One region of the Pseudoalteromonas sp. MB47 genome, then DNA from elsewhere that is predicted to be linked to it. Evidence: riboswitches for the same ligand, from Rfam matches in the RefSeq annotation. Region 1 holds a riboswitch; the other holds the start of a gene.
What was found. Region 1 has a riboswitch for cobalamin ahead of IMPJCBKJ_RS12310 (TonB-dependent receptor). Riboswitches for the same ligand answer to the same signal wherever they lie in the genome.
Positions count from the first base shown of each region.

Region 1 (18,230 bases):
TTACTGTTGATTTTGAACCTGTTGTTGCTGAGATTTTAGAGAATGTTGAAAACAGCCAAATGGGTGTTGTGCTTAAGCGTATGATGATGCGTGCCGGTAGCCAAGTTGCAGAAAAACTAGGTGTACAAGCGCTAGTGACTGGCGAAAGTATTGGTCAGGTATCAAGCCAAACATTGGCTAATCTAAGTGTGATTGACCGTGTGACGGAAACTTTAATCATTCGCCCGTTAATCCAACACGACAAGCAAGATATTATCAATATTGCGCGTCAAATCGGCACAGCAGAGATGGCAGAAAGCATGCCTGAATACTGTGGCGTCATTTCTAAAAAGCCAACGGTTAAAGCTAAAATCAAAACTATTCTTGCCGAAGAAGCTAAGTTTGACTTCGACGTGCTAAATACAGTTGTTGAAAATGCACGTGTGATGGATATTCGCGATATCGACACCGAAGCAAAAGAAGAGGTGAAAGAAGCTGAGTCTGTATCTGATTTACCTGAAGGGGCGGTTGTTGTTGATATTCGCTCACCTGAAGAAGAAGACGCAAACCCACTAGAACTTGAAGGTATTGAAGTTGTACATTTACCTTTCTTCCGCTTAGCAACTAAATTTGGTGACTTACCAAAAGATAAAGAATATTACTTATATTGTGCTAAAGGTGTGATGAGTCAGCTACAAGCGCTGATCTTGCACGAAGAAGGCTTTAGCAACGTAAAAGTGTATCGTCCGTAAAAGATACTGATAAAAGCGCGACATGTTCGCGCTTTTTTAATGCCTGAAATCATTACGAGAACTTTCCCCTTTCTCCTTGTAGCTTAACTTTTTATTTTTATCATGCTGAGCATTGCTTGATTATAGGGGGTTTTTATTCCTAACTTAGCGCCTTGCTCGCACACATAACCACAAATTGCATCAATTTCAGATTCTCGATTATGGCTGATGTCTTGTTGCATAGAAGAAAAGTTTTCAGCGGTGGCTGTCATCACAGAGTAGGCTTGATCCAGCGCCTCGCTGAGTTTTACTTTAACCCCTTGTTTATTGGCAACCAAGCAGGCCTCATTGAGTAAATTAATAATGCGCGTGCTAAATTGTGGTGCGCGTAACTGGCCATTTTTTACGTTATGAATTGCTGTTAACGGGTTAATGGCAATATTCACTAACAGTTTTTGCCATCGCAATGAGTGAATATCATCGCTCACAGAAAAATGCGGCAAGTAACTAAACTGCTGCTCAAGCTCGTTGAGCCTTTCGCTTGCAGCTGCATTACATGCGCCTAGCACACTTTCACCATTACCTGTATGGTTTACGCTATAAGGCGTTGTTTTAAAACCAGCTAAACGCGTGGTTAAAAACGCTAATCCTTGCGTATTCAAAAGCTGGGCATTAAGTTCATCAACATTACCCATGCCATTATGAGAAATAACGATTTGGCATGTTCTACTGAGATAAGGTTTTATTTGCTTAAAGGCCGCTTGAACTTGAAATGCTTTTACTGTTATTAACACCAAATCAAAGGGCGCTGTATGACCAAGCTCTTTGTGATTAATGAGATGGGCTTTGATAGGGTGTGATTTGCCATTGCTTGCTTGATAAAAACGTGTGGTCAAGGTTGGTTTTCGGGTCAGTAATGTGATGTCATGTTGTGCAGATAAAAAATGGCTAAACAATAAGCCAATCGCACCATCGCCAACAATTAAAACATTAGCCATTACGTTGCTTTCTACCTAAATGAAAACCAAGTTTTATAGCAAAATAGCTGATGGCACCAATAAAGTCAGCGATAAAGTCACCAACCGAGGCTTGACGGTAAGGCAGCATATCTTGCATAAACTCAATGGCCGCACCATATCCGGCTAACAGTAAAATTTGCACCATAAGTGGTAATTTAAATGCTTTATCCATCACCAAAGCCAGTACAAAGAAAATACCAAAATGCGCCACTTTATCTACGTGTGGGAAGAGGTTACTCACCCCTTTAATTTCTTTGGCAAACAAAATCGTAAAGCCAATAATGCTGGCTAAAAAGATAACTTGGTAAACACGCCTTGTCACAATAAACCCTAAAAATGCCGAAATTGAATGGCCAGTATATCAAACAATTTTTGCATCGCACCTGAACAAGCCGGATAAAAATAGAAAGAATCGACAAATAAGCGTTATAATTGCCAACCATAAATGAATTTAAAAAAGACTATGTTAGGAGAACCCCATGCCTTCATTTGATATTGTTTCTGAAGTAGAAATGAACGAAGCGCAGAATGCAGTAGATAATGCAAAGCGTGAACTAGAGACACGCTTTGATTTTCGTGGTGTTGATGCATCAATCGAACTAAGTGATAAAGTAATCAAGTTAAAAGCAGAAGCACCGCAACAAGTAATGCAACTTTTTGACATTCTTGCTGCGAAAATTTCAAAGCGTGGCTTAGATGTATCTAGCCTTGAGCTTAAAGATGAATCGCGTAGCGGTAAATACGTAATGCGTGACGTTGCTCTTAAGCAAGGTATCGAAAAAGACGTAGCGAAGAAAATCGTTAAGTTAATCAAAGATTCAAAAATTAAAGTACAAGCTGCTATTCAAGGTGAAGAATTACGTGTAACTGGTAAAAAGCGTGATGATTTACAAGAAGCAATGCAAGTTGTTCGTACTGCTGATTTAGGTCAACCATTCCAGTTCAAAAACTTCCGCGATTAATACTCTATGTTTTTAGCTTTAAGCTGTAAGTTTTAAGCTATAAGCCTACAAGTTTTTGAACTTTACAAGGAGCGTATTTTGAGACAAATATTAGGTTACAGAGAAAAAGATATCTTCTAGCTATTTTCAGCTAGAGGATATTTATGTCAGTAAAAAACAAAGCAATAGATCGTAATAAACACGGTAAAATAAACAGAAAATACACAGGCCCACACAGTACTTATTTTTACCAACAAACACCAAGTTGGTGGGTGAAAATGACGATGACCAAGCCAAGAAGACGTTTAAATAAAGCTCTTTGTAAGCTTGTGCTTAATGGTGCTGACCCAGAAGGAATTGTTTTTCCGTTAGGAAACTCGAAACCCCATGAGTATTTCTGGTAATCATTGTTTTATAAAAGCCAATCAGCCATGCTGATTGGCTTTTTTACTTTAGGCTTACACCTTAGCACTTAACTTGCAGCTTGAAGCTTTAGACTTAAAACTTTGGTTTAGAAGTATAGCCGTCCATTGACTTTCCTCCCCAAAATCATCACAATAACGGCCTATTTTCGAGGTGCTTGCTGTATCTTCAGATACGTTTTATTTCAAAGGGTGAAATAGTCGCAAGATAATCGGGAAGTTGGTGCGTTTTCAGGGAGAAAACAATGCCAACACTGCCCCCGCAACGGTAATGTAGATGCCATGCATGTACAGAGTCCGGAGACCGGCCTTGAAGTAACTTACTATTCGCGTGTGCGGTGGGCACAGGCTAGGGGATATCATGCTAAATAAATCTGCGTTAGGCGTAGCGGTTGCTGCTGCGTTGTCTTTTTCTGTATCTGCTGACGAGCAATCAATCGAGCACATCACAGTTTCTGCCAATAAATTCGAACAATCAATTAATGATGTATTAGCCAGCGTTACTGTCATTGACCGCGCTGATATTGAAGCAAGCTATGTGCGTGACTTACCAAGCTTACTAGCCACTCAAGCAGGCTTTCAAATTAATGCCAATGGTGGTTTTGGGCAAAGCTCTGGTGTGTCATTACGTGGTGCAAGTTCTCGTCATACACTTATTTTAATTGATGGTGTACGCACAGGCTCTGCAACACTTGGCTATAAAAGTATTAGCAATATTCCTTTAAACAGTATTGAGCGTGTTGAAGTAATTAAAGGCTCACGTGCAGCTGTATATGGTTCTGATGCGCTAGCTGGTGTAATTAATATCATTACCCGTAAAGCACAAAACACGACCTTAGATGTTACTTTTGGCTCAGACTCTTACCAAGAGTACCAAGTAGCGACAGGTGGTCAGTTTGCAGGTGTTGATGTTGCCGTTAATGCCGGTTATGAAAAAACAGATGGTTTTGATGTTCTGCAAGGCTTAGCGCCAGATGAAGACGGCTACGAGAACAAAAACCTTGGCTTTAATCTTGGTTATCAAAATGAGCAGTTAGGTGAGTTTTTAGCGCAAGCACAATACTCAGAAGGCGAAGCAAAATACGATAGTGCTTATAGCCCTGCAGACAGCACCGTAGAAAAAGGCGAGTTCGAAAATTACCAAGCTTCACTAGGTTGGAAAAAGGCTTTCGAAAAACACAGTCATGCCATTGATATTGCCATATCAAGTGATAGCTCAGATGACTCACGCATTGATTACACGGGTGCAACGGTGGTTGATAAGTTTGAAACTGAGCGTGAGCAAATTGATTACAATGGCCAATACTTTTTCAATCAAGCACTGACTCTTAGTGGCGGTCTGAATTGGTATAAAGATGAAGTGAACACTAACTCAGGTACTTATTTAAAAGACAGCCGTGAAGTATTCGCTGCGTTTGTTGGCGCTTATTATGACGACGAACACGTGCTGGCAAACCTAACCGTTCGCCAAGATGATGATCAGCAGTTTGGTGATGAAACAACTTACACTGCAGCTGTTGGCTATCACTTAAATGACATCGCTACATTCCGCGTAAGTCAAAGCACAGGTTTTAAATCTCCAACATTTAATGACCTATATTACCCGGGCTCAGGTAACCCAGAGTTAAACCCTGAAACATCAGATAACCAAGAGCTTGGCTTATCACTCAATGTGAATGATATCAGCCTTGATATTGCGATTTTCCGCAGCGAAATCGACAACAAAATCGCTTGGGCACCAAATGCATCAGGGCAGTGGATCCCAACTAATATAAACGAAGCTCGCCACGAAGGTGTTGAGTTTAGCTTTAAAAACCAAGTGTTTGGCTTTGATCACAGCTTTAACTTTACCTACCTTTCAGCGGAAGATACTGAGACAGGTCAGTCACTAACCTATGTGTCAAATCACAGTGTGAATTGGTCATTAAACAAAGCATGGGGTGATTTTGATGCTGGTATCGATATGCAATACCGTGGTGATCGTGACGGCAAGTTAACGCACTTACCATCGTATACGTTATGGAATTTAGTTGGTCACTACCAAGCGACTGACAACTTAACAGTGTCACTTCGTGTAGAAAACCTATTCGATAAAGAGTACAACGCCGTTGATGCCTATGGTACAGACCTAGATGGTGATTACATCAACGACGAATTTTATTATTACAACACGGCCGAGCGTCGCTTGTTTGTAGGTGCCCGTTATCAGTTCTAATAATAAGGAAAATTATTAGTTCTGCGTTTAAAAGCTCGCTACCTACTTAGCGGGCTTTTTTCATTTAAGTTTAGCTGCGTAATACTGTTCGAACTTTGCAAGCTTTGGGGCAATAAGAATACTGCAATAACCTTGATTTGGGTTTTCATTGTAATAGTCTTGATGGTACTGCTCTGCAGGGTAAAAGTTTGTAAGCGGACTCAGCTCGGTGACAATCGGCTCACGAATTTGCTTTTGTAAAGCATCAATCATGGCTTGAGATTCTGCTTTTTGCTGTTCATTATGATAGTAAATAACACTGCGATACTGAGTGCCGACATCATTACCTTGGCGGTTTAATTGTGTGGCATCGTGTAAAGTGAAGAACATTTCAAGCAGGGTGTTATAGCTCACGATACTACAGTCAAAATCGAGCTGAACCACCTCAGCGTGACCCGTTAAGCCAGTACAAATTTGCTGATAACTAGGGTTTTCAATCTCACCGCCTGCATAGCCAGAGCTGACATTAAGCACGCCTTTCACACGTCTAAATGCGGCATCAATACACCAAAAGCAGCCGCCGCCAAAAGTGGCAATTTGTATGTTGTTATCCATATTAAACTCCCTTATCGTTTTGCTGACTATAGCCGAAAAAACAAAACGCCGTAAAGACGGCGTTTTGTATCAATAAAGTGCGTTTTAAATTTCTTCTAACGGCTTGTCTTTTGCTTGTTGTTCTAACTTGCTTTGTAAGTACTCAGGCGACTGAGTATTTCGAGCAAGTGCACTGTATGCTGCAGGTACCACGAATAAGGTAAGTAAGGTTGCAACAATAACACCAGTAAACACCACCACACCAATTACCATGCGGCTTTCTGCACCTGGGCCACTTGCAAGAACTAGCGGTACCGAGCTCATTACTGTGGTCAATGAGGTCATAATAATTGGGCGTAAACGCTGCGTAGCAGCTTGGCTAATCGCTTCGTTAAACTCAACGCCTTTATCGCGCAGTTGGTTGGCGAACTCAACAATCAAGATACCGTTTTTCGCACTTAAACCTATCAGCATTACAATACCAATTTGGCTGTAAATATTAAGAGTAAGTCCGGTGTACCACAAACCAAATAATGCTCCCACTAAACCAAGTGGCACAGTAAGCATGATCACAAATGGGTGAATAAAGCTTTCAAACTGGGCAGCAAGTACCAAAAAGGTGACTGTCAATGCCAGTATGAATACATAGGTCATTGCCGATGCGCCTTCATAGAACAGCTGCGATTCACCCTTGTAGTCGATTGCACCGTCGATGTCGTTTTCTTCTGCTGCAACTTGATTTAAGAAGTTAAGCGCTTCTTCTAGGGTATAACCATCTGCTAAGTTCGCACTTAACGTAATTGCGCGCATACGGTTATAACGGTTTAAACGCGATGCAGTGGCTTCTTCTTTTAAGCTAATTAAGCTATCAAGCGGTACTAATTCGCCACTGCGTGATTTTAAATAGATATTTGAGATATCAGTCGGATTAGCAAAGTCTTCTTTGGTGCCTTTTAAAATCACATCGTATTCTTCACCGCGGTCGATAAAGGTCGTTACGCGGCGTTGGCCTAACATGGTTTCGAGTGTGCGGCCCACATCCGATACAGAAACCCCTAAATCAGCGGCTTTGTTTTTATCAATGTTGATTAAAAACTGCGGGAACGTTTCTTTGTAATCATGATCGATTCTTACCATGCCTGGGTTTTTCTCAGCGCGCTTAATAATACGGTCTCGCCAATCGGCTAGTTGGTCGTAATCGTTACCTTGCAGTACAAATTCAATCGGGCGAGATGAACCACCGCCACCAATACCACGGCGCATAATTGCAAATGCACGCACATCGGTCACTTCAGTCATTTTGCCGCTGATTTCGTCCATTACTTCCCATGTTGAGCGCTTACGCTTATCCCAGTCGGCCATACCAATGATAGCAACACCACCTTGGCCGCCCCAGCCAGGTACACGAACAAGCACTCGGCTTAATTCACCAGATTCAGAGTAAGGCATTAAACGTTCTTCAATTTTTGCCATGTTTGCAGCGTTATTTTCATAACTTGCGCCCTCAGGACCACTCATCATGATAAAGAAAGTACCGCGGTCTTCTTTTGGCGTAAGCTCTGAAGGCACTTTTTGAAACAGCATAAAGCTGGCAACACCAGCCAAAATCATAGTCAGTAGCAAGCTCCATTTACGGCTCATATTTGAAGCCAGCGAGTTACGATAGGCGTTTTCGATTTTGTTAAAGGTTCTATCCATCCACTGGCTAAACTTGCTTTCTTTTTCTGAAGCTTTCAATACTTTAGAGCAAAGCGCTGGAGAAAGTGTTAATGCCGTAATACTAGAGAAGAACACTGCGGCGCTTACTGCCATCGCAAATTCTGTGAATAGGGCACCAATACGGCCATCCATAAACACTAGTGGCACGAACACCGCAATCAGTACGAGGGTGGTGGCAATAATCGCAAAGCCAACTTCACGGGCACCACGAAATGCAGCAAGCAGTGGTGGTTCACCCAGCTCTATACGGCGGTGAATATTCTCAAGCATTACAATCGCATCATCCACTACCAAACCGATAGCAAGCACGAGTGCCAGAAGAGTTAACAAGTTGATTGAGTAACCCATAGCGAGCAAGAACATAAAGCTACCCACTAACGCCACTGGTACGGTTACAGCAGGCACTAGGGTTGCGCGAATATTGCCTAAGAATAGGTAAATAACCAATACAACCAGCGCCATTGAAATCCCAAGGGTTCTATATACTTCATCAATAGACTCTTTGATGAAAATAGATGAGTCATAGCTGTCTTGAATGGTGGTACCTTCTGGCAGGTTACGCTTAATTTTTTCAAGCTCTGCGCGGGCATTATCAACCACTGTTAGGGTATTGGCTTTGGCTTGCTTGACGATACCCAAACCAATCATATTACGGCCATTACCACGGAATAAGCTTTCGTCGTCAGCAGCTTCTAGGTGAACATCAGCCACTTCACCTAAACGTACTAAATAGCCATCATCACCACGTTTGATCACTAAGTTTCTAAAATCTCGCTGATCTTTATAACTACGCGCGGTACGTACTGTAAAATCACGGTCGATAGATTCGATTTCACCGGCGGGTAATTCAACGTTTTCAGTGCGTAAGGTGTTTTCAATATCGCTACTGGTAATACCGCGTGCTGCCATCGCTTTACGGTTTAACCAGATTTTCATGGCGTATTTACGCTCGCCACCCACGCGTACGTTAGAAACACCATCAACAACGGCTAATCGGTCAACAATAAAGCGCTGTGCGTAATCAGATAACTGTAATGAATCCATGGTAGTACTGTTTAGTACGAACCAGGCAATTGGGCTTTCATCACTGTTTGATTTAGAGACCTCTGGTGGGCGAACTTGCTCAGGTAAGCTATCAAGGGCTCGGGCTACACGTTCGCGTACATCGTTTGATGCGGCATCGATATCGCGGCTGATATTAAACTCAATGGTGATGTTTGAGCGGCCATTTCGGCTCGACGAGTTAATACTTTTAATGCCTTCGATACCCGAAATGCGGTTTTCGAGTACTTGGGTGATTTTAGTTTCAATGATCTCTGCGCTGGCGCCGGTGTAATCAGTGCTCACACTAACAATCGGTGTTTCAATATCTGGGTATTCGCGCAGTGGTAGCATAGAAAATGCCACCAAACCAAAGGTAAGTAACAACAGGTTTATTACGATCGCAAAGACCGGGCGTTTAACGCTAGTATCAGTAATTTTCATGGTTTAGCCCTTGATACTTACTTTGCTGCCAGTACGGATCTTAATGATGCCTTCAGTCACGACTTGCTGACCATTTTCAAGGCCTTTATCAATAGCTACCCAGCCATTGTGACGACCCGCTACATGTACTTCGACTTTGTTAGCAACGCCATCTTCAATTTGGAACACGTAGTGTTTGTCTTGCTGAGGAATGACGGCTTTCTCTGGTACCATTAGCGCTTGGTTTGAGCTTAACTCTAATGCTGTATTTAACAGCATGCCTGGGCGTAATAGGCCTTTTTCATTGATAAAGCTTGCTGTCACTTCAACGCTACGAGTGACTGAATCGATACGCGAGCTAATGTGGGTCACTTTACCGTTGAAGGTTTTTTCTGGGTAAGCATCATTTTGCGTCATCACTTTCATACCCAGTTGTAACTGCGCTAGGTATTTTTCTGGCACTTTAAAGTCGACTTTAATGATACTGATATCATCAAGGGTGGTGATGTTTGTAGTATTGCTAACATAAGTACCAATTGAAATCTCGCGCTTGCCAAGTAAGCCAGAAAACGGTGCTTTAATTGTCATTTCTGCCAGCTTGGTTTTGGCGCTCTCAAGCTGCGCCTCGGTTGCATCAACACGTGAAAGCTGCTCTTCTAGTAAAGATTTAGCCGTTGATTGTGAGCGTGATAGCTCAGTGAGACGATCAAGTTGACGGCGCTCTTCGCGTAAATTAATGCTTAGCTCTTTAACTGCTAATTCTTCTTCTTGAGACTGTAACTGAACCAGTTTTTGACCTTTACTGACTAAGTCGCCATCATTGAAAAATATATCTGTAACATAATCGTTTTGCGCACTGCGAATATAGATCGCTTGGTTAGCACGAGCGCTACCTATTGCTTCTATGAGCACAGCATTTTCTTCAGATGTGACAGTGTGAGCTGTTACTTGAGTTGCAGCGCCTGAGAAGTTGCTCTGCTCACCTTGGCTCGAAGGAAGGTATAAGTAAATGCATAACCCTAGAAAAAGGGTAATAATAAAAGGGAATAGTGCCTTACCAGATTGTGTAGAGTACATCGTCGTGTTACCAGAAATTTAGTTGAGTGTAGTGTACAAAATTAGTACGTGCCACGTATGTCAGGTATCTCATAAATTTGTGCATTTAGCGTAAAAGTGAAAAGTTATGCTAATTTGTTCCTTTATTGTGACAAATTAAGAAAGGTTTAGAATGAGTAAAGCACCAAAGTGTAATTATTGTTTAACGCTCAGAAAAATAATATTGGTCACAATTGTGATGTTTATTTTTTACTTCTCTGTTTATGGATAAAAATCTTCCTGCACTAAAAGTGCGTGCTCAATCATATCGCCATGGCAGTGAGTTTTTAATTGTTGGCGGAATTGGGTTAATCATTATTATGCTGGTTAACTTATTGAGACCCGGTGAAATTAGCATTGTTGAGATTTTTTTAGCCACAACCTGCATAGCGGCAATTTTTATTGGCTTTTTAAAAACTCAAGAACCATACTTTAGCTTAACTTTTACTCAGAATTTGCTTATTTATCATCATAAGATTGGGAATTGGCAGTTAAATCGTGCTAATTTTCATCATAGTGGTATACCAAAAGTGGAACAGGGCTTAGAATACCTTGAGTTAAATGCAGTTGGTATTAAACTCAATAACATAGATGAATTTTTAACACAGATTCACCCAAGAATTGCCGGACGATTACTTATAGAGCAACGTCATTTATTTATGCAAGTCATTCAAAAGTATTGCAAAAATGGTGATTGCCCATCAGAATGGTTAATAGAAGAGACGGACTACACGGCCCCTAGTGGTCAGATTTATAAAGGATTGATTGCCATGTTTGCCAATCGTACGCAACATTTAAGGCAGTTGACAGGATACGATTTACTATTACCTGCCAATGTTCTTGATGTTGATATTTGGCAATTCAGTGCTGATTTGAATCGTTGGAAACTGAACCCTAAAGAGTTTTTAGAGACTCGCTTACAGAAAAGTAAGCTATAGGCGGCAGTTATGTAGTAGGAAAAGACTATGAGTCAAGAACGTTCTTTTATTAAAAGCGGTCGAAACACAATTATACATAAAGATAAGAAACTCGATTTAGTGGTTGTGAATGGTGAGAACCATCCGCGCATTAAAGTTACTCAAAATGGTTTAGAGCCGTTTAAAGAAGACCTGCCAAAAAATCGTCGCGAGGCTAAAGAGCGTTATTTAGAAATGGTGTATGTATCAAGCCCAGATGTATTTGCAGAAGAAAAACGTTTGTTGTTTATCCAAGCCCTAGATGGCAGAGAATACAAAGTTGATTACAGTAAAATAGGCACCAAGCTCTTCGTACGTATCCACCAAGAAAGTTATTTATAACCCCAAGTTTGGCATTTTAATTGCTAGTTGTTAGTTTATTTGGCAGCCGGTTATTGCCGGCTTTGTATTTTAAGGTGGTATTCATGAGATTAGTGCCTCTTAGCCTAATAGCATTAACAACATTAACAGCTTGTGGTGGTGGCGGTTCGAGTGATTCGAATACAATCGCAGCGACAGTTAATGCTGGTTCAGATCAACAAATTATTGAAAAAAGTGAATTTACTGTCTCAGCTAAAGGCTCTCCTGCAGATGGTACCTTTACCTGGGAGCGTGTCAGTGGCCCCGCAGTAGAAGGTTTTCCTGCCGAAGGTGCTGAACAAACCATTACAGCTCCTGATATTAAACTTAACTCAGAACTTGTTTTAAAAGTAAATTACCAAACCGACGATGGGCAACTTGTTTCCGATCAGGTCAGTATTTTTATTACCTCGAATAATCAACTGCCAGTTGCAGTGATCACCCAAACTGCGCCAGAAGAGTTACCGTCAAAATATAATGATGTGATCACATTAAGTGGCGAAGAATCTGCTGATATAGATGAAAACGGTACAGTTGACAGTTATTTATGGACTCAACTTGATGGCCCTGATTTAACGGCTGACAACTACAACAACCAAACCATTAGCTTTACTCACCCACTACTTGAATCAAATACAGCGATGACATGGCGTTTAACTGTAACGGATGATGAAGGTGGCTCAGCAAGTACAGAGGCGTCGTTCACCTTAAACAAAACGGTTGAGGTAATTATTGCTGATGCAGGTGTTGATCAGCAGGTTATCGAGTTTGATACCGTAACCCTTGATGCCAGCAATAGTGAAATTGTGACGGCAACAAAATCATGTTTTTGGCAGCAATTAACAGGCGAAACCGTGACCTTGGCAAACCAGAACCAATGTATCACGACGTTTGTAGCCCCTGATGTTGATACCGATTCAGAGCTTAGTTTTGAAGTTACCGTGACAGACAGTAAATCGCGTAGCGACACAGATACAGTGATTATTGATATTAGCCCAAAACCACTGGGGTTAATTAACGATACCGGGATGAGTGATTGCTACAACAATTCGCAAAAAATTAACTGTGACAGCGAAGACTTCCCAAGCCAAGACGCAGATATAGGTCGTGACAGCGTCGCAAATCAGCTCGATAAAGTCGGCCTAGGTGATTTGGCATTTGATTTTACTAAGATGAATGAGTTTGCTGACGAACTTCCAGATGATGCGACTAGCTTTAGTTGCGTACGCGATAATGTAACTGGGCTTATTTGGGAAGTAAAAGAAGCAAGTTCAACATTGCCACCGGCAACCTCCGAGCGTGCAGCATCAAATCATTATACTTGGTATTTAAATGGTTCAAGCGGTGTGCAAACGGGTAGTATACAAGGGGCTGCGGGCTCTACCTGTCCAAGCACCAGTGACTGTGGCCTACAAACTTACATTAATGATGTGAACAGCAGCGACTTTTGCGGTGGTACAAACTGGCGTGTGCCAACTTACACGGAATTATTAGGGTTATTAGATTATGCCAAGCAAGGTGAGTCTACGTTACTTAACAGTGACTTCTTCCCAAATCAACCAAGTGATACTCAGTTAAGCACTGGTAGCAGTTCATTTATGCCTTATTGGACTTCGCAAACCGCGGCAGACGGTACAAGTTTATCGCAAGCTTATATTATCGATATGAGTAGTGCTAATGATTTAGCCTATCCGAAAAGTAACACCGCCTTTGTGCGCTTAGTTAGAACGCCAGGAGAGTAATATGCGAAAGTTACCATTAATTACAGCACTTACAGTTATTGCTCTTCAATCGGGTTATGCCGCTGCGCAAGTATGTTATAGCGCTGTCAATGAAACGACTCCTGATAGCCGCTTTGTTATTAACGAAGATGGCACAGTGAGCGACAGCGAAACAGGTCTAATGTGGCAACGTTGTACGTTTGGTCAAAGCTACAACGCTGAAACGGATACGTGTGAAGGTAATAGTCAGCAGCTTACTTGGGGCGAAGCTTTACGCGGGGCTGAAAATGCAACCTTTGCTGATTACAGCGATTGGCATGTGCCAAATGTTAAAGAGTTAGCCAGTATTTTAGAGCATAGTTGTGTGCAGCCTAGCATTAACGAAAACGCATTTTTATCGACTAAGCTGCAAAACTACTGGAGTAGCACTTCAGGGATCAGTCGCACTGATCTAGCTTGGGTGTATCAATTTGATAAAGGCATCAACAGTCTTCACGCAAAAACGTCCGATGTTTATTTGCGTTTAGTGCGCTACGAAAAGTAACCTTTAATAATCTTTAACCGCGCTTGCTCAAGCGCGGTTTTTATTTCTGCGCCTTTAATACCTTGCGCAATAAACTGTTGCGGGTTAACAGCTCGTGCTTGGGTGGCTGCGTTTTTGAGAGAGTCATAACAAACTACAGGCTGTTGGTGACTAACTTCTAATGTTTTGAGTACTTGCTCAAAACGTTCAGGGCGACGCCATAAATCAAGTTGATTAAAGCAAGCAAAAACGGTCTCGCTAGTCGGCTTTTCTGCACTTAAACTTGTTTGATGAGTTTGGCTAAACAGCGCTAAATCGCGCACTTCATTAGGTAAGCGTATGTTGCTAGCTATCGCTTTTATCTCATTGCTTGAAAGCGCTAAGGTAACTTGGCTGAATAATAACGCAGTGTCACTAATTTGTTGTTCATTCGCATAGGCAAAGCGAGCTTGTAAGGTACGGTAAAGCTCATCACACCATTTACTTTCAAGCTCAGGGCTAATTACATACAGACCATGGATGCTGGCAAGTACATTCAGAAACTCGCTAAATGCGCCATCACTGAGGGATTTTTCGCATTCTAACCAAACGCGTTCAGCAGTTAGCGTGTTCAGTTCACCGGCTTTAACCATCTCGGTCAATAGTGACTGGGTTTCTGGCGCAATAGTAAAACCTAGGTAATGATAACGAGCAGCAAAGCGGGCTACTCGCAATATGCGTAGAGGGTCTTCACTAAAGGCATCTGAGACATGGCGTAAGACACGATTTTCAAGATCCTGCTGGCCAGAGAATGGGTCAACTAAGCTGCCATCTTGGGCTTGTGCTATGGCGTTTACGGTGAGATCTCGACGAACTAAGTCTTGCTCTAATGTGACATCCGGCGCGAAATCACAAATGAAGCCAGTGTAACCTTGACCTTGTTTTCGCTCGGTGCGCGCCAGCGCATATTCTTCTTTACTTTGTGGGTGTAAAAATACCGGAAAATCTTTACCAACTTGTTGATAACCTTGGCTGATCAGTTGTTCTGGCGTGGCACCAACTACCACATAGTCGCGTTCTTTAACGTCACGACCAAGTAGGGCGTCTCTGACTGCGCCACCGACTAAATAAACCTGCATAAAACACCTATAATTTTACCTTTTCGCTATTTTACGTTATTTAACCAATAAAATGTAAACAAGGTTTTAAGTAGCGATGTTTTTTGCCATTATAGACCGTGATTTTAAACGCAAGGAATAACACGGTGTATTTAAGCTATTTTGGCTTGTCAGAAAAACCCTTTTCGATTGCCCCAAATCCTGAGTATTTATTTCTTAGTGAGCGCCACAAAGAGGCATTAGCGCACCTTACCTATGGATTAGGTGAAGCGGGAGGCTTCGTATTATTAACAGGCGAAGTGGGTACAGGTAAAACAACACTAACAAGAAGCCTGCAAGAGCAGTTACCTGAAAACACGCAAGTGGCACAAATTCATAACCCAGCTTTGTCACAGCTTGAGCTGCTTGCCAGTATTTGTGACGAATTAAAGATTGAGTATGACAGCGCGAATGCGACTCTGAAGACACTTACTGATGTGATTAAAAAGCACCTTGAGGTAAATAATCAAGCGGGCGGTCATACCATTTTAATTATTGATGAAGCTCAATTACTCGCTCCTGATGTGCTAGAGCAATTGCGCCTGTTAACCAATATCGAAACAGATCATAAAAAGCTACTGCAAATTGTGTTAGTAGGGCAACCTGAACTGCAAGAGTTATTAAAACGCACTGAATTAAGGCAGCTTGCCCAGCGCATTACGGCTCGTTATCACTTATTGCCACTTACTGAAGGGCAGGTGTTTGCCTATGTTAAGCATCGTTTATTTAAAGCGGGGACAGAGCAAGCCTTGTTCTCAGGGGATGCGTTAAAAGCGATTTATCAGGTTACTCAAGGGGTGCCGAGATTAATCAATTTGTTGTGTGAGCGGTGCCTCGTTGGTGCATTTTCACAGCAAAAGCTAAGTATCGACAGTGAGCTTGTAATGCTCTCTGCTGCTGAGGCTCTTCCTCCAACCAGTACCCCTGTTGCAACAGTAACAAATAAAGAGCCGAGTTATGTTTGGCTTTACCCAGTTTCATTTTTAGCCGTATTAGGAATGGGTATTGGTTTATCCTACCTAATATAACGAGTGTTCATTTATGTCCTTATTATTAGATGCAATTAAACAGTCTGATCAGCATGCACAAACTGCTGTAGATCATGACCAAGCCGCTCTTGCGCTCAAACAACAGCAAGAATTAACGCGCTATCGCCGTTTGGCCTTTTCATTTGGCCTATTACTGGCGGCGATATTAACCCTTATGGCAGGTTTTTCGATTGGTAAATGGTTACAGCAAACTAAAGTTGCTGAGCAGCCAAAGGTTGTTAATAACAGTAATGAAGCCGCAGAAAGCGTTGCGACTGAAGTTGAGGCAAACCCTGAAACACAACAACCAACGATGCAACAGCAAGTAGCACAAAGCCAAACCCCGCAAGTGACCAATAACTCAGGGCAATCAGCTGCCATGCCACAAGTGCAAGTGCAACAATCTGTACCGCAACAAATGATGCAGCAGACTCCGGTGCAAGGTCAGCAATATCAGTGGGTGCAAGTACCTGTCAATTCAGCCCCTGTGTATGCTAATCAAGGTTATCAAGTTCAGCCTCAGTACCAGCAGCAAGCAATGTATCAAAATCAGCCAGTGTATCAATCACAGCCACAGTTTTCGCAGCCAATGCAGCAAATCAATCCGCAGCAAATGAGCAGTAATGGCATTGATTTAAGTAAATATAAGGTGCTAGGCAAGCCGCTTGATGGTCAGCCAAGTCAACCGGCTTCTCAACCATCAACAAATGATGAATTAAGAGATGTGCCAGATACATTGAAAGATGCCTTTGCTAAAGCAGTTGAAGATGTTGATAACAAACATAGTGTTGATATTACCCGTAGCACTAAAAACACGTCTTATGCAGAGCCTATTGAGCTTTTGCCAGATGCATTACAAAGCCTTATTCCTACCATAAAATATCAAGCTCACATTTATGCTTCAGAAACATCGAAGCGCTGGATTAAGTTAAATGGTCGTGAGTTATATGAAGGCGATAACATCGGCGTGTTATCAGTAATTGAAATTACCCCAGAGCAGAGCTTATTAAGTTACGATGGCTATGAGTTTACCTTAAAAGCATTACAAGACTGGCCTGAATAGCCAGTCCTGAGCTTAAGGGATTAAGGTAAAATTGAGTTCTTAAAAAAGCGGATCAGGTCGATGTTGAACTCAGTCGGCCTGACGGCGGCTTCTAAACTGTCGTGACAGCGACTATTTGCTAAGTTTATATCCTGTATTTCGGTATAGCGTGCATGTTTAGCGTTATAGAACACTTTAACTTGAGGTTTTAAAGGGCTAGTAGGGTTACTGTGAGTGACCACACCTAATTTTTGGCTTTCAAGTTTCACTAAGGTGCCGACTGGGTGAACACCGATGCACTGAATAAACTTAGTGACTAGGTCTCCGTCAAAGCTATCGGGGCAGCCATCTTTGAGTATCTTAAATGCCTTAATTGGCTCCATACCAGCTTTATAGACCCGCTCTGCGGTTAATGCATCATAAACATCAACAATCGAAGCCATACGTACGTACAAGCTAATCTCTTCAGCACTTTTACCAAATGGGTAGCCACTGCCGTCTAAGCGTTCGTGATGGAAGCCTGCTATATCAACAGCAATTCCGCTCAAGCCTGCTTGTTCTAAAATTTCTTTACTAAAACGAGCATGGTCTTGAATAGTTTGGTATTCGGCATCGGTTAATTTGCCGGGTTTATTGAGTATTTCATCGGGAATATTTATTTTTCCAATATCGTGCAGTAAAGCACCGGTCGCAAGCTCCTCAATAATGGTTTTTTCGATACCTAAGTGTTTAGCAAAGATACTAATTAAAATCGAAACATTGATTGAATGTTCAAGTAGATAAGTATCTTTGTCACGCATACGGGTGATACAAGCAAGCGCATCTTGGTTACGAAAAACCGAGTCAATAAATCCAGTCGCGAGCTCTTGAAAAGGGGCAATATCAATTTTGTTGCCATTACGAATATCGTCAAAGGCTTTACTTTGTAATGATCTTGCTTCGTTATATAAGTTATTGGCTTTAGTCATTTCTGCCGACACACTGTGAGTGGTGTGCCAAGGATCGAAAGCGGCAGCGTCTCCTACTGGTTGCGGATTGTGTTGCTGCTCAACCACTTTATTGTCACTGTCTAAGGTCAGTGTTTTGTCTGGATCGATCGCAATTTCTAATATGCCAGCTTTGATCAGCTTGTCTATACTTCCCTGTGTTTTAACCCAACCTTGGTTTTTAATACGGATCTTGCCTGTTTGTTTTGTCACGCTCTGTACAAACATGCCCGGCTTAAGTTGATTGATAGGAAGTGTTTTCAAGACCTTTACTTCTAAACGACTACAATAATATAAAATTAGCAGAAAGTTCGTGCATC
Region 1 covers NZ_VFBD01000021.1:157,407-175,636, forward strand. The annotation lists gene thiI (tRNA uracil 4-sulfurtransferase ThiI) at 1-731, shown strand, start outside; gene IMPJCBKJ_RS12290 (2-dehydropantoate 2-reductase) at 815-1,708, opposite strand; gene IMPJCBKJ_RS12295 (VanZ family protein) at 1,701-2,051, opposite strand; gene IMPJCBKJ_RS12300 (YajQ family cyclic di-GMP-binding protein) at 2,209-2,691, shown strand; gene IMPJCBKJ_RS12305 (hypothetical protein) at 2,835-3,074, shown strand; cobalamin riboswitch at 3,266-3,420, shown strand; gene IMPJCBKJ_RS12310 (TonB-dependent receptor) at 3,454-5,307, shown strand; gene msrA (peptide-methionine (S)-S-oxide reductase MsrA) at 5,368-5,901, opposite strand; gene IMPJCBKJ_RS12320 (efflux RND transporter permease subunit) at 5,986-9,084, opposite strand; gene IMPJCBKJ_RS12325 (efflux RND transporter periplasmic adaptor subunit) at 9,088-10,140, opposite strand; gene IMPJCBKJ_RS12330 (DUF2982 domain-containing protein) at 10,383-11,096, shown strand; gene IMPJCBKJ_RS12335 (hypothetical protein) at 11,124-11,456, shown strand; gene IMPJCBKJ_RS12340 (DUF1566 domain-containing protein) at 11,540-13,216, shown strand; gene IMPJCBKJ_RS12345 (DUF1566 domain-containing protein) at 13,218-13,739, shown strand; gene IMPJCBKJ_RS12350 (tRNA nucleotidyltransferase) at 13,727-14,836, opposite strand; gene IMPJCBKJ_RS12355 (AAA family ATPase) at 14,962-15,882, shown strand; gene IMPJCBKJ_RS12360 (general secretion pathway protein GspB) at 15,896-16,945, shown strand; gene IMPJCBKJ_RS12365 (HD-GYP domain-containing protein) at 16,966-18,174, opposite strand.

Region 2 (13,401 bases), on a different contig from region 1:
GTTGCAATGGAAGATTCTAAATATCACTGGGGCTTACAAACAGTAGACATATTAACTGGCGCAGTTAACAGTAGTTATCAATTGTTTTTTAATCCTTCGGCACAAATGCAGCTAGCTAAGAAAATAGCTATAAGTAAAATGGCAAGTATTCTAGGTTGGGATTCTCTTGCATACGATACAATGCCGAACAATGACTTTAATATTTGGCATTTCCCTCCGGAAACGAGAGCTATACCTGCAACAAAGCAAGTTATACCAAACTTTTCAATAGCTAATATAAGTAGAGAGGAGTTTGAGTATTATATGAGAAATAACAAATAACTTTACTTTAATTACTAATCACTTTCTTTGCGAATGAACTCCACCTCAAACACACTTCCCTGTGTAAATCACGCCGATGAGTCAGTAAATTTTACTTATCGGTTTGCGGTGCCTCAGCGTCTTTATCTTGCTGTTTTTCGCTTATCATGGCATTTAATTTCTCGCCGCCTTTGATGCCAAAATCTAACGTGCGGATTGGGAATGGGATGGTCATATCAGCTTCGCTTAGGGCGTTTCTAACTGCCACAACAGCCTTGTGACGAACGGTCATGAAATCTGCTTCGCCGGGGTATTTAATCCAAAACCAAACTAGTAAGTTAACGCTGCTATCGCCAAAGCTTTCGGCATAAACGGCGGTTTCTTCTTGTTTAATCACAAAATCAAACTCATTGATTTTTTTAACAATCACCTCAGCGGCTTGCTCGGGGTCATCGGCATACGAAATACCTACTGGTACCTCGATACGACGCACACCTAAGGTGCTGTAGTTACTGAGTATATTTCTAAATAGAATCTTGTTAGGCACTAAGATAAGTTGCCCATAAAAGTTCTCAATGAGGGTGTTTCTAAGGTTAATCGCCTTAACGGTACCAAACACGCTTTCGGTGCGAATCACATCACCCGTTTTGAATGGTTTGCGAATACCCATGGCAATACCCGCTATAAGGTTCTCTGTCATGTCCTGAAAGGCAAAACCAATAGCGAGGCCTACGATACCCGCACCAGCTAGTAATGAGGTGACCGTGCCTCTGAGGCCCAAGAAATCAAGGGCTACAAATAAGCCTACACATAATACGATGACTTTTACTATCGATGACATTAAATCTGCTATTTGTGAAGACTCTAACGAACGGCGTAATAGCTTTCTAAGCATTGAACCAACGATACGTGCCAGCAGTGAAAACACGATAGTAATGATTACTGCAACAATAAAGTTAGGGATATGGCTTATGATGATATCAACCCAGCCACCGAGCTTTTCTTCTATAAGCTTTTCGGCTTCACCGACAGTTGGTATTTTTAACATGCGACTACCTGATACATTAAGAAACATAACTGCTGTTTTGCAAAATAAGCGCCAGTTTCATACAAGCACAAAAAAGCCGTGCTTAGCACGGCTGTTTTAATTCATTTTACTAAAAGTTTAGTTCTGCTCTTCCCGTAAGAAAACAGGCTCTAATTCTTTTGCCGTAGCATCGCTGCTAAAGTAATAACCTGCAACGGTGAAATCTTTTAAATCACTTAATTGGGTGATTTTATTTTCAATGATGTAACGTGCCATCATGCCGCGGGCTTTTTTCGCATAAAAGCTGATCACTTTATATTGGCCGTTTTTACAGTCTTTAAAATGTGGAGTGATGATTTGTGCATTTAATGCTTTTTTATCAACCGCTTTAAAATACTCATTCGAAGCAAGGTTTACCAAGTATTTGCTATCTTGCTCAACAAGCACTGTATTTAGCTTTTCGGCGATAACACTGCCCCAAAACTCATATAAGTTTTTACCGCGTGGGTTTTCTAACTTAGTACCCATTTCAAGGCGGTAAGCTTGCATTAAATCTAATGGTTTAAGCACACCATAAAGACCAGACAAAATACGTAAGTGCGACTGTGCGTAATCAAAATCAGCATCGCTTAGAGTTTGCGCATCTAAGCCACCGTATACATCACCATTAAAGGCTAGCACGGCTTGTTTTGCATTGTCTTGCGTAAATGGCTGTGACCACTCGGCGAAACGTGCCGCATTCAAACCAGCTAGTTTATCGCTGATTTTCATTAGGCTACCAATTTGCGCTGGTGTTAAATCACGGCAAACTGACATTAACTCTTCGCTGTGCTCGAGTAATTCAGGTTGAGTGAATTTATCGGTCGTGGCTGGTGTTTCGTAATCTAAATTTTTTGCAGGTGAAATAACAGTGATCATACTTAGCTATTGACTTGTAATTTGTTTGATGTCAATTTCAACATTAATTGAATCAAAATGCACGTTTTGTTTCGTCCTGCCTTTATCCGCTGTTCTTTTCATACATAATGTTCTAGTTTTCTGTATTAAGGACATTTGACCTATTAAACACTGTCATAGTGTTGCAGCATAAAGGCCGCTATAATGGATTTTCTTTTAACTTGCTTGGAATGAGGAAAGCAAATGACTTCAGCACTACAAAGGCTTAAACAGCATTCATCTATTGTTGCAGATACAGGTGATATTGAAGCTATCAAAAAACACCAACCAGAAGATGCAACAACAAACCCATCTCTACTTTTAAAAGCCAGTGAAATTGAAGCGTATAAGCCTTATTTAGATAAAGCGTGGCAATATGCCAAAGAAACCGAGCAAGATGCAGCTAAACAGCTTGAGTTAGCATGTGATTACTTTGCTGTATTAATTGGTAAAGAAATTAGCGAAATCGTACCTGGTTATATCTCTACAGAAGTAGACGCACGTTTATCATTTGATACTCAAGCGACTATCGACAAAGCCCACACTTTACTGAGCCTTTACGAAAAAGAAGGTGTTAGCAAAGATAAAATCCTAATCAAAGTTGCATCAACTTGGGAAGGTATCAAAGCCGCTGAGCAGCTTGAAAAAGAAGGTACTAAGTGTAACTTAACGCTGTTATTCTCTGAAGCACAAGCACGCGCATGTGCCGATGCAAATGTATTCTTAATTTCACCATTCGTTGGCCGTATCTTAGACTGGCACGTTGCTAACGGTATGGAAAAGCCAACTGATCCGCTAAACGATCCAGGTGTGCAATCTGTACGTAGCATTTACGAATTCTACAAACGCCACGATTACAAAACGGTTGTTATGGGCGCAAGCTTCCGTAACACAGGCGAGATCATCGCACTGACTGGATGTGATAAGTTAACGATTAGCCCTGCTCTTTTAGAAGAGTTAGGCCAATTAACGGATGCACAAGAGTACCTACTAGAGAACGACTTTACTGTTGAAGAAAAACCAGCACCACTAACTGAAGGCCAATTCCGCTGGTTACATAACCAAGATGCTATGGCAACAGAAAAACTTGCTGAGGGTATTCGTTCTTTTGCTCAAGCACAGCTTGAATTAGAAGCACGCTTTAAAGCAATGTAATTTAAATTACAGTATTTTTTAAAACGCCACCGCTAGGTGGCGTTTTTGTTTCTAAAAAACCACCTTCTTTGATCTATTCATCTATCAATCACAGTTCTGTAACAGTATTGTCACTTTTTTATTCTATTTTTGAGCAGCCTGTGGTATAGGTATTTCCGAGGTTCAAAAAATCAATAGGAGAAGTTCATGGATAGCCTAGACGATATTTTAGAAATATTAGAAGGTCCTAGTACAACAAAAAAGACCTCTACAAAAAATAAAAAGAGAAAATGGCGCGAAATCGAAGCGTTGAAAGACAAGCATAGACTTCGCAAAGAACTACAGGAGTTAGACTATTTCACAGACAGCGTTGAGCTTGATGAATTAGACTTTTAATTAAAGGCCCGTAAGGGCCTTTTGCATTTGCGGCAACGACCAATTTACTGGTGCTTTATTTTGATCAGTAAGCAGCTGGTTTGTCTTTGAAAAATGCTGACAACCAAAAAAGCCACGATGTGCAGAAAGCGGTGATGGATGCGGGCCTTGGATCACATGATGACGCGAGGTATCAATGTGTTTACCTTTTTTCTGAGCATGTGCGCCCCATAACACAAACACCACACCGTCACAGTGCTGATTGATAAGCGCAATTACTGCATCAGTAAACTTTTCCCAGCCAAGATGCTTATGAGAATGAGCTTGCCCTTGCTCAACCGTTAATACTGTGTTGAGTAAGAACACGCCTTGTTCGGCCCAGCTTTGCAAATAGCCATGATGAGGTATCTCAAAACCTTCTATATCAGTAGCCAACTCTTTATACATATTTTTCAAAGACGGGGGCAGCTTTTTAACTTCTGGTAATACCGAAAAGCACAAACCATGGGCTTGCCCTTCTCCGTGGTAAGGATCTTGCCCTAAAATAACCACCTTAACTTCATTCAAAGGGGTAGCATCAAAAGCTGAGAATACCTGTTCGTCTTTGGGATAAACGGTAACGCCTGCTGCGCGTCTATCGGCCACATATTGTAAGGTTTCTTGCATGTAGGGCTTAGCAAGCTCAGTATCTAGAAATGTTTGCCAATCGTTCATTTTGAAGCCTGTATTTGCTGACGAGAAACGTCTATTTTACCACACATGTCGGTCAAACCATCAAGCATACGGATTGTAAAACGGTGCAATAAGTCTGCGTTTACACTAATAAACTGGTTATGTTGCACTGCTGGCAATTCAGGCCATTGTCGCCAATCAATTTTAGGCTGAGGCTTTTTTGATTTTTCATCTGGAATAATCACGACCTCTGGATTGGCAACCAATACATTTTCAATACTAATGCGCGGGTAGTCTGTATCACTATTAGCAAACACATTATCCGCATGACAAATAGTTAATAGCTGATTGATCCAAGTATTTCCGCCAACTGTCATCATTGGCTCAGGCCATAATTGATAAAACACCGACACTTTCGGTTTTCCTTCTTGCGCTCTGCGAATAGCATTGAGTTTAGTTTCAAACTGTTTGGCTACTTTATTTGCCTTGGTTTGCAAATGCGTAAGCGTGCCTAGTTTACGTAGTTCATCTGCCACATTATCAACCTGATTTGGATTGCTGTACGCTACCGGAATACCTAACTTTTCAATGTAAGCGAGATCTTCGGCTTTGTTACCCGTTTTCCAAGCCAGAACTAGGTCTGGTTTTAACGACAACAGTTTTTCCATGTTAATCCCGTAATAGCCACCTACCCGTTCGATCTCATTCGCTTGCTGAGGAAAGTCTGCATAGTCAACAGTACCCACAATGCGCTCTCCAGCACCAATCGCAAACAGGTTTTCAACGATATGTGGGGCTAAGGCAACAATACGTTGAGGCTCTTTTATTTCATTAGCCTGAGCCAATGTTGGTAAATAAAATAAAACACTTACGAGTGCAAACTTAATGGTTCTCATGTTAATAATCGAACCCTTTTTGTGCTTTTATTCCTGCATCAAAAGCGTGTTTTACGTTTCTGACTTCACTGACTGTATCAGCTAAGTCGGTTAGTTTTCGGTGCGCACCACGACCTGTAATAATCACCGATTGCATAGCAGGGCGAGAGCTAACTGCCTCCAGCACGTCGTCTAAATCAATATAGCCGTAGGTGATCATATAGGTTATTTCATCTAGCATAACGAGGTTAATTGACTCATCCTTCAGCATTCTTTTTGCTTCTTGCCATGTCACTTGCGCAGCAACGGTATCTGACTCTTTGTTTTGTGTTTCCCAAGTAAAACCGGTGTTCATAATAACAAATTCAACCCCCGCTTTTTCGAGTAGGTTACGTTCACCGCACTCCCATGTGCCTTTAATAAACTGACATACAGCTGCTTTCATTCCGTGACCTACCGCACGTGCAACAGTACCAAACCCAGAAGTCGATTTCCCTTTACCGTTGCCAGTTATAACCTGAAAAATACCCTGCTCTTTTTGTGCAGCAGCAATCCGTTCGTCGACTTTTTCTTTTACTTTTTGCTGGCGTTGTTGGTGCTTATCTTGATTCTGTTCGCTCATTGTTGTTCCTTATGTCTCTAAATTGAAGTTCTCATAAATATTGATGATTTGTTCAATATCGAGATTCTCTGCTACTACACTAGCTAAACGGTTTAACTGCTGTTCACGGTTTAAGTTAATATCAATCGGCTTAATTTGGCTATTTGGTGCAAGCCAAGTTATTAGCTCAGATACGCCTTCAGGGGTATCGAACAAGCCATGTAAGTAAGTACCTGCTACTTGGTTATCATCACTAATAAAACCATCTACTTTGAATCCACTTGGGTGTTCATTAAAACTCAAAAATGGCTTTTCAAGTGCCGGCCCTTGACTAATCCCGGCGTGAATTTCATAACCAGATATTGCTTTATCGCTATTGTTTAAATGAAGAGTACCAGAGACTTGGCTTAGTACTTTTTGTTGCCCTAATTGCGTTTCAAAGTCAGCAAGCCCAAGCCCTGCTGCGCTGCCTAAATTAGATTCCACAGCATGTGGATCAGTAAGGTAGTTGCCTAGCATCTGCAGCCCACCACATACTCCCAGCACTTTACCGCCATAGCGTAGATGACGTGTTATTTGTTTATGCCAGCCTTCATTTTTTAAAAACGCTAAATCACCGAGTACATTTTTACTGCCCGGAATAATAATCAGGTCAACACTTGGAATAGCCTGGGTATGACGTACATACTGTAAATCAATTTCTGGTTGTAATCGCAGTGCATCGAAGTCTGTGTGATTACTAATATGAGGAAGTAGCAACACGGCTATGCGTAATTGCGGTTTATCTACCTGATTAGTTATAGCAACGGCATCTTCTGCATCGAGTGCTAAGTCATGTAAATAAGGTAACACCCCAAGCACTGGCTTATTGGTGTATTGCTCTAACCAATCAAGGCCTCCTTGCAATAACGCAATATCACCACGAAAACGGTTAATCACAAAGCCTTTAACGCGCGCTTGCTCCGACTCAGACAACAAGGCTAACGTTCCGACTAAATGAGCAAACACGCCCCCTTTATCGATATCGGCAATGATGATCACCGGGCAATCAACCGCCTCAGCGTAACCCATATTAGCAATGTCGTTTTCGCGCAGGTTAATTTCTGCTGGGCTCCCTGCACCTTCAACAACCAGTAATTCAAAACGTTCACTTAAACGCTGCTGCGAAGTAAGAACTGCATCCATCGCCACTTTTTTGTAGTCGTGATAACTGCCCGCTTCCATATTCGAAAGCGCTTTGCCATGGACGATTACCTGCGCTCCGGTATCGCTATTAGGTTTTAATAAGATAGGGTTAAAATCGACTTCTGCGGGGACTTTTGCCGCTACTGCTTGCAAAGCTTGTGCGCGACCTATTTCGCCACCATCTTCGGTTACGGCGCTATTTAACGCCATATTTTGTGGCTTAAAAGGCGCAACCTTAATGCCTCGATTAGCAAAGATCCGGCAAAGTGCTGCTACAAGAGTACTTTTACCTGCATCTGAGGTCGTGCCTTGCACCATTAATGTTTTCATCATTGTTCTCTTTTTAAGGTTTGTGCAAGACCTGCAATCACAAACTCAACACGTGCAACTTGCTGTGCTAAGGCTTGATGTAACCAACCTGAATGATCAACAAACTGACGGCTTAATTCACCGAGCGGCACAATACCATGACCCACTTCATTGCTGACAAAAATCACCTCACCCGGCAATTGCGATAGCACATCGAGTAAGGCCGCTTTTTGCTCAAGCCAAAATGCTTCACCCTGCTGGCATAAGCAATTACTCAACCATAGGGTTAAACAGTCCACTAAAATACAGTTTTCAGCATGGCTATATTGTTGTAGTGCTTTAGCCAAATACAAAGGCTCTTCGACAAGCTGCCAATGCTTAGCGCGCTCTGCTTGATGCCTATTAATTCGGGCTGTCATTTCTTCATCACCCGCATTTGCTGTGGCAATATAGATAAGCGGCTTGTTTGAATCTGTTGCCAGCTGCTCAGCAAAACGGCTTTTACCGCTGCGAGCACCGCCTAAAATTAAAGTATGTTGTTGGCTCATAATAAACTCACCAAGCAAAGGTAAGTAACAAGCTCAGATACTTGCTGGGCTGCCCCTAAGCAATCGCCGGTGTAGCCAGATAACTGTTTTTCAAACCAGCGCTTTAATAGTAAGCGAGTAACACAAAGCACACTGATGAGTATTAATAATTGCCCTAGAGTGAAGCCAAAAAACAACCATGCAATTGCTAACACCGCACCGCCAGTTGCTAGCAGTATTTGATAACTCTGCGTGCTTAAATGCATCGCAATGGGTTTTACTTTAGATGTGGCGTCCTGACTTACATAGTCCATGTCTGCAATTAAACTTGTTGCTACAACCCGACTTAAGCTTTGCCCTAAAACAAGTGCAATAATCACAGTACTGGTTACTTCACTAAGTGCGACGAGTGTTTGGTACTTAATTAATAAGGCCATCACAAGCGCCGCAGCACCATAGGTACCTAAGCGACTATCTTTCATAATGCTCAGCTTATCTGCTACTTGCCAACCACCACCAAAGCCATCCCAGACATCTGCAAGGCCATCTTCATGGAATGCCCCTGTGATTATCAAGCTAAACGCCATAACTAACGCGACTGCAATGGCTGCAGGGAATAACCAACTTAGCAGTAAAAAGATCAGCGCTAAAAGTACACCTAATATTACACCGACCAATGCAAAATAGCGGCTGGCCTGATTGAGTGCCTGACTCGATACTGCAAAGTTTAATTTAACGGGTATCCGCGTTAAAAAACTAAGCGCCAGTAAAAATAGTTGAAGCTGACTTGGGGTAGAGTCAGAAGTGTATTGTTCAGCGCTCATATCAGACAACTTGCTCAACATTGGCATCGGCAAAACTTGCCATGTCATTGTAAAATGCCAAAGATGCTTGCAGTAAAGGTAAGGCAAGCGCAGCCCCGGTGCCCTCTCCTAAACGTAAATCAAGCTGCAATAAAGGCGATGCGTGCAAGGCATTGAGCATTGCTTTATGCCCTTGCTCATCTGAGGCATGAGCAAATAACATATAATCGCGAGCGTTTGCATTAATGCGAGTTGCAACAAGCGCTGCTGCAGTGCAAATAAAGCCATCCACGATCACCGCCATACCAAGTTCCGCAGCAGCTAAAATGGCACCGGTGATCTGAACAATTTCAAAACCACCTAATGCCGCAAGTGTCATTAGTGGGTCATCAAAGTGAGCTTGATGTAATTGAAGGGCTTGCTCAACAACTTTAATTTTTTTAGCTATAACCTCGTCGCTCACACCTGTGCCTTTACCAACACATTGGCTGGCAGGTAAAGACAAAATGGCAGCCATTAATGCCGCAGCACTTGTGGTATTGCCAATGCCCATCTCACCAAAGGCGATGGTATTGCAGCCTTGCTCATAGAGTGAATGAACTCGCTGCTTGGCTAATGCAAACCCTTTTTTAACCTGATTAAGAGACATAGCCATTTCAGTATTCAGTGGTGCAGTGATGTCACCTAAACGCTGGTTATGCACACTTTTATCGTGTGAAGTATTGAGAGTTCCTGCATCCACAACTTCCAGCTGCCAGCCCAACTGACGACAAAACACGTTAATAGCTGCGCCTCCTGCTGCAAAGTTTGCCACCATTTGTGATGTAACGCTGCTAGGAGCAATTGACACGCCTTGGTTTGCCACACCATGATCGCCTGCAAATACAACTAGAGAAGGGTTTGAAATAACCGGTTTAAAGGCAACTAGCGCCTGCTCACTATCAAGCTGCTTTGAAAAAATTAGCGTTAATTGTTTGGCACAACTTTCAAGCTGACCTAAAGCGCCTAGCGGCTTTGTTTTAAGGTCTATTTTTTGTTGAATTACAGCTGAAAATTGCTGATCAATAGGCATGATATTAAACATTCGCTACCTGCTCTGTTTACGAAAATAAAGTAAGAATAAAAAGAACACACTACCGATAGCGGCTGTGATCACACCAACAGGTAGTTCTTGGTTGTTCAAAAGGGTTCGGCATAACACATCGACCCACACCATAAAAATACCACCGACCAAGGATGTCATAACTAAGTTATGGCTGCTGCCTTGCGGCGAAAAGTAGCGCACAATATGTGGGATCATCAGGCCGACAAAACCAACGCCTCCACACATAGCAACAAGCACCGCTGTGATCAATGAACTTAACAGCAGCATCATGATCCGAAAGCGTTGCACATGAATCCCCAAAGTCGCAGCACTTTCATCACCGAGCAGCATTGCATTTAGCTGACGACGAAATGCAATCATCAGCGTCATACAGGCAATAATAACGGCAAATGGCAGCCAAAGAGTGCCCCACTGGGCACGAGAAAAACTGCCCATCGTCCAAAACAAGATAGCGGTGATGGCTTGTGGATCGCTAAAATAAAGCAGCAGACTAGTCAGAGCACTAAATAAGAAAGATAAAGCAACACCAGCGAGTAACATGGCTTCAACTTGGCCAACATGGCGACGCCCTGCAATAGCAATAAGCAACAGCATAGAAAGTAAGCTTCCGGCAAATGCTGCAACTGACATACTAAAGCCAAAACTCACACCGGTTAGGGCTATAAAGCACACCACACCAAATGAAGCCCCAGAAGAAATACCAAACAAGTAAGGGTCAGCAAGCGGGTTTCGGGTTACGGTCTGCAAAATTAATCCTGCAAGAGCCAGCCCAGAACCTGCTAAAAATGCCAGCATTGTTCTGGGCATACGTAACTGCCAAATAATACGCTGCACAAATTCATCGCTACCTTGGCTAAACAAACCATTAAAAACATCACTCAGTGGCGTATTTGCAGCACCAAAGCTCAATGCTAAAAAACAACTAATAAGCCCTACGACAACACAGATACTTAAACGCATTGCATCAGTCATGTTGATGCTCCTGTGTCTGATAGCCATAAAAATAAGTGATGTGCGGAATAAACTTATCAGTACTTGATTGCGGGTGAGCAGATACCGCTGCGCAGACACCAAATACATCACTCAACAGCTGCTCAGTAAGTACCGCTTTTGGTTGCCCCTGACAAACCAAGCACCCCTCATCAATCACGATGAGTTCATCACACAAACTTGCTGCGAGATTTAAGTCATGAAACGAGGCAAGCACAGTCACATCGAGGGACTTTGCTAACTCCATTATTTGAATTTGATATTTAACATCAAGGTGGCTGGTAGGCTCATCCATGATGAGCAACTTAGGTTGTTGTACGATAGAGCGTGCAATAAGCGCTCTTTGCTTTTCGCCACCTGAGAGCGAATCAAATGCTTGCTCACTATGATGAGACAAACCAACCTGCTCTATAGCTTGATATATTCGCTGCTTATCATTGGCAGACGTGCCGCTGAAAAGTCGCTTATGAGGTGTTAAGCCTAAACTCACTACATCGAACAAAGACAAATTAAACTGCGATGGAGACTCTTGTAAAACCACTGCAACCTGCTTTGCATATTCATCAGCACTGATTTGCCAGATATCTTGACCGCTCAGCAAAACAACCCCTTGCTGAGGTTTCAAGTAACGATAAAGGCAACGCAGCAAGCTTGATTTACCCGCACCATTAGGGCCGAGTAGACCGATAAACTGCCCTGCTTTTAACTCAAGGTTAATTGATTTAAGTATAGTTTTATTCGCAGTACCCCAACTTAAATCAGACACTGATATTAATGGCGCAGCGCTAAGGCTATTTTGTTGCAAGCTTATTCTCTCTTGGCGAGTAATTGCAACGCACAAGAAAGCACTGGTAAGTACCAGAAAATGACGTGAGTTGACCCGCTCGATGATTAATTGTTAGTGCTAAGTATCTGGCTGACCATTATTTAGATGGATTACAGTTGCGGGAACAGCTGGAGAATTTCACTCCATTCCATAGCATATGAGTATTATGGCGGGCTAAGTAAATAATTCAATGAATATCGCTCTAGATGGCTAAAAAACAATTTTGGGCCAAGCCTGTCCTTGTTCATCTATATATACATCGAGTGTAATAAGCCCCGCATAAGGAAGGTGAAAAACATTTAAATGCGTGGCTGATTGTTTTGGCATCTGACAAACAATAGCGAGGATTTGTTTAATCACACCTGCATGACTTATTACCAATGACTGTTCATGCCTGGATTCACATAGTGATTGTAAAAATGTTTGCCACCATGCCTCTACCCGGGCGTAAAAGTCTGCCATAGATTCACCATTTGGTACGTTTACTTGCCAAGGGTGTTGCCAAAAATCACCAATATGAGGCTTACTTGTTTGCTGCCAAAGTTGTTGGTAGTCTTGGCCATCCCAATCACCAAAATTAAACTCTTTCAGCGCGTTATAATACTGTACATGCAGTGAGTGCTGATTTGCTAAATAATCAGCTTGGACTGAGCAACGCTTTAGTGGTGAGCTATATATGGCATTTAAATTTATGAGCTCAGCAGAGGCTTGGCGCATTTGCTTATGACCAAGCTCTGATAAATCGACATCGATTTGCCCAGAAAGAATTCCAGGCGTAGCTATTTCGCCATGGCGAAGAAAGTAAACTCGTGAAGTAAATGCGGCCATAATGTTCCTCAGTAAACTAATAGTGAACGTTAACGCGTTTTAAATACTCTGTCGACTTATGCTAAGGCTGTTATACTCAGAGAGTTAAGCTAAACGCATTAAACGAACATCAAAATGCAGCACTGCATTTGCGCCAATTTTGCCACCGTTACCTTTTTTACCCCAAGCAAGCTCTGGAGGGATCACAAATTCATAACGAGAGCCAATATTCATTAATAGCAAACCTTCTCTTAACCCTTCTATAGCTTCAGATAAAGCGAACACCTCAGGCATACCCGCTTTATAACTGTCGGCAATCACATTGCCATCAGCAAGCATAATACGTTGATTAATAACCACTGTATCAAACTCTGTTACTCGCTCCCCTTCAACTTCATCAATCACTTTATACATTAAGCCCGACGGACATAGATGTGTATCTGGATGCGATGAGAACTTAGCAATAAATGCTTCACTATTTTTACGATTTAAACCTGAAGAACCTTTTGACTTGGTCGTTTTCTTACGAGACACAGCAAACCTTAATTGTATTACAAATATAAAACACTTTATCGCATAACAAGGTAGGGGAAGCAAGTTTGCGAGAGTAAAGTTGCAAGTTAGAAAGGGAAAAGTTTGAGGATCTGGCGTAGGTTGGGTAGAGCACAGCGAAACCCAACACAGAGCTATCAGCTTTCAGCCGTCAGCGATCAGCCGCGCGGTGTGGGTATTTGGGGCAGAGTCTCTTTAAGTAATAAAATCTTGTAGGAGGCACTTCAGTGCCGAAATAATAAAACAAAAATATTCATTGCTGAAGCCATTCTTACGCCAGACTTGACCTTGAAATTTAAACTTTATCCTTGCTAACTAGCAACTCGCTAACTCGTGTTGGGTTTCGCTACGCTCTACCCAACCTACCTGGAGAATGA
Region 2 covers NZ_VFBD01000031.1:508,529-521,929, forward strand. The annotation lists gene IMPJCBKJ_RS20560 (DUF3800 domain-containing protein) at 1-321, shown strand, start outside; gene IMPJCBKJ_RS20565 (mechanosensitive ion channel family protein) at 413-1,348, opposite strand; gene yaaA (peroxide stress protein YaaA) at 1,466-2,245, opposite strand; gene tal (transaldolase) at 2,468-3,418, shown strand; gene IMPJCBKJ_RS20580 (DUF3545 family protein) at 3,605-3,793, shown strand; gene ung (uracil-DNA glycosylase) at 3,794-4,486, opposite strand; gene IMPJCBKJ_RS20590 (cobalamin-binding protein) at 4,483-5,340, opposite strand; gene cobO (cob(I)yrinic acid a,c-diamide adenosyltransferase) at 5,342-5,941, opposite strand; gene IMPJCBKJ_RS20600 (cobyric acid synthase) at 5,951-7,435, opposite strand; gene cobU (bifunctional adenosylcobinamide kinase/adenosylcobinamide-phosphate guanylyltransferase) at 7,435-7,962, opposite strand; gene IMPJCBKJ_RS20610 (adenosylcobinamide-GDP ribazoletransferase) at 7,959-8,813, opposite strand; gene cobT (nicotinate-nucleotide--dimethylbenzimidazole phosphoribosyltransferase) at 8,767-9,828, opposite strand; gene IMPJCBKJ_RS20620 (iron ABC transporter permease) at 9,832-10,821, opposite strand; gene IMPJCBKJ_RS20625 (ABC transporter ATP-binding protein) at 10,814-11,644, opposite strand; cobalamin riboswitch at 11,725-11,863, opposite strand; gene IMPJCBKJ_RS20630 (histidine phosphatase family protein) at 11,876-12,493, opposite strand; gene IMPJCBKJ_RS20635 (FKBP-type peptidyl-prolyl cis-trans isomerase) at 12,578-13,006, opposite strand.
Region 2: another riboswitch for cobalamin. It lies ahead of IMPJCBKJ_RS20625 (ABC transporter ATP-binding protein); the one in region 1 lies ahead of IMPJCBKJ_RS12310 (TonB-dependent receptor).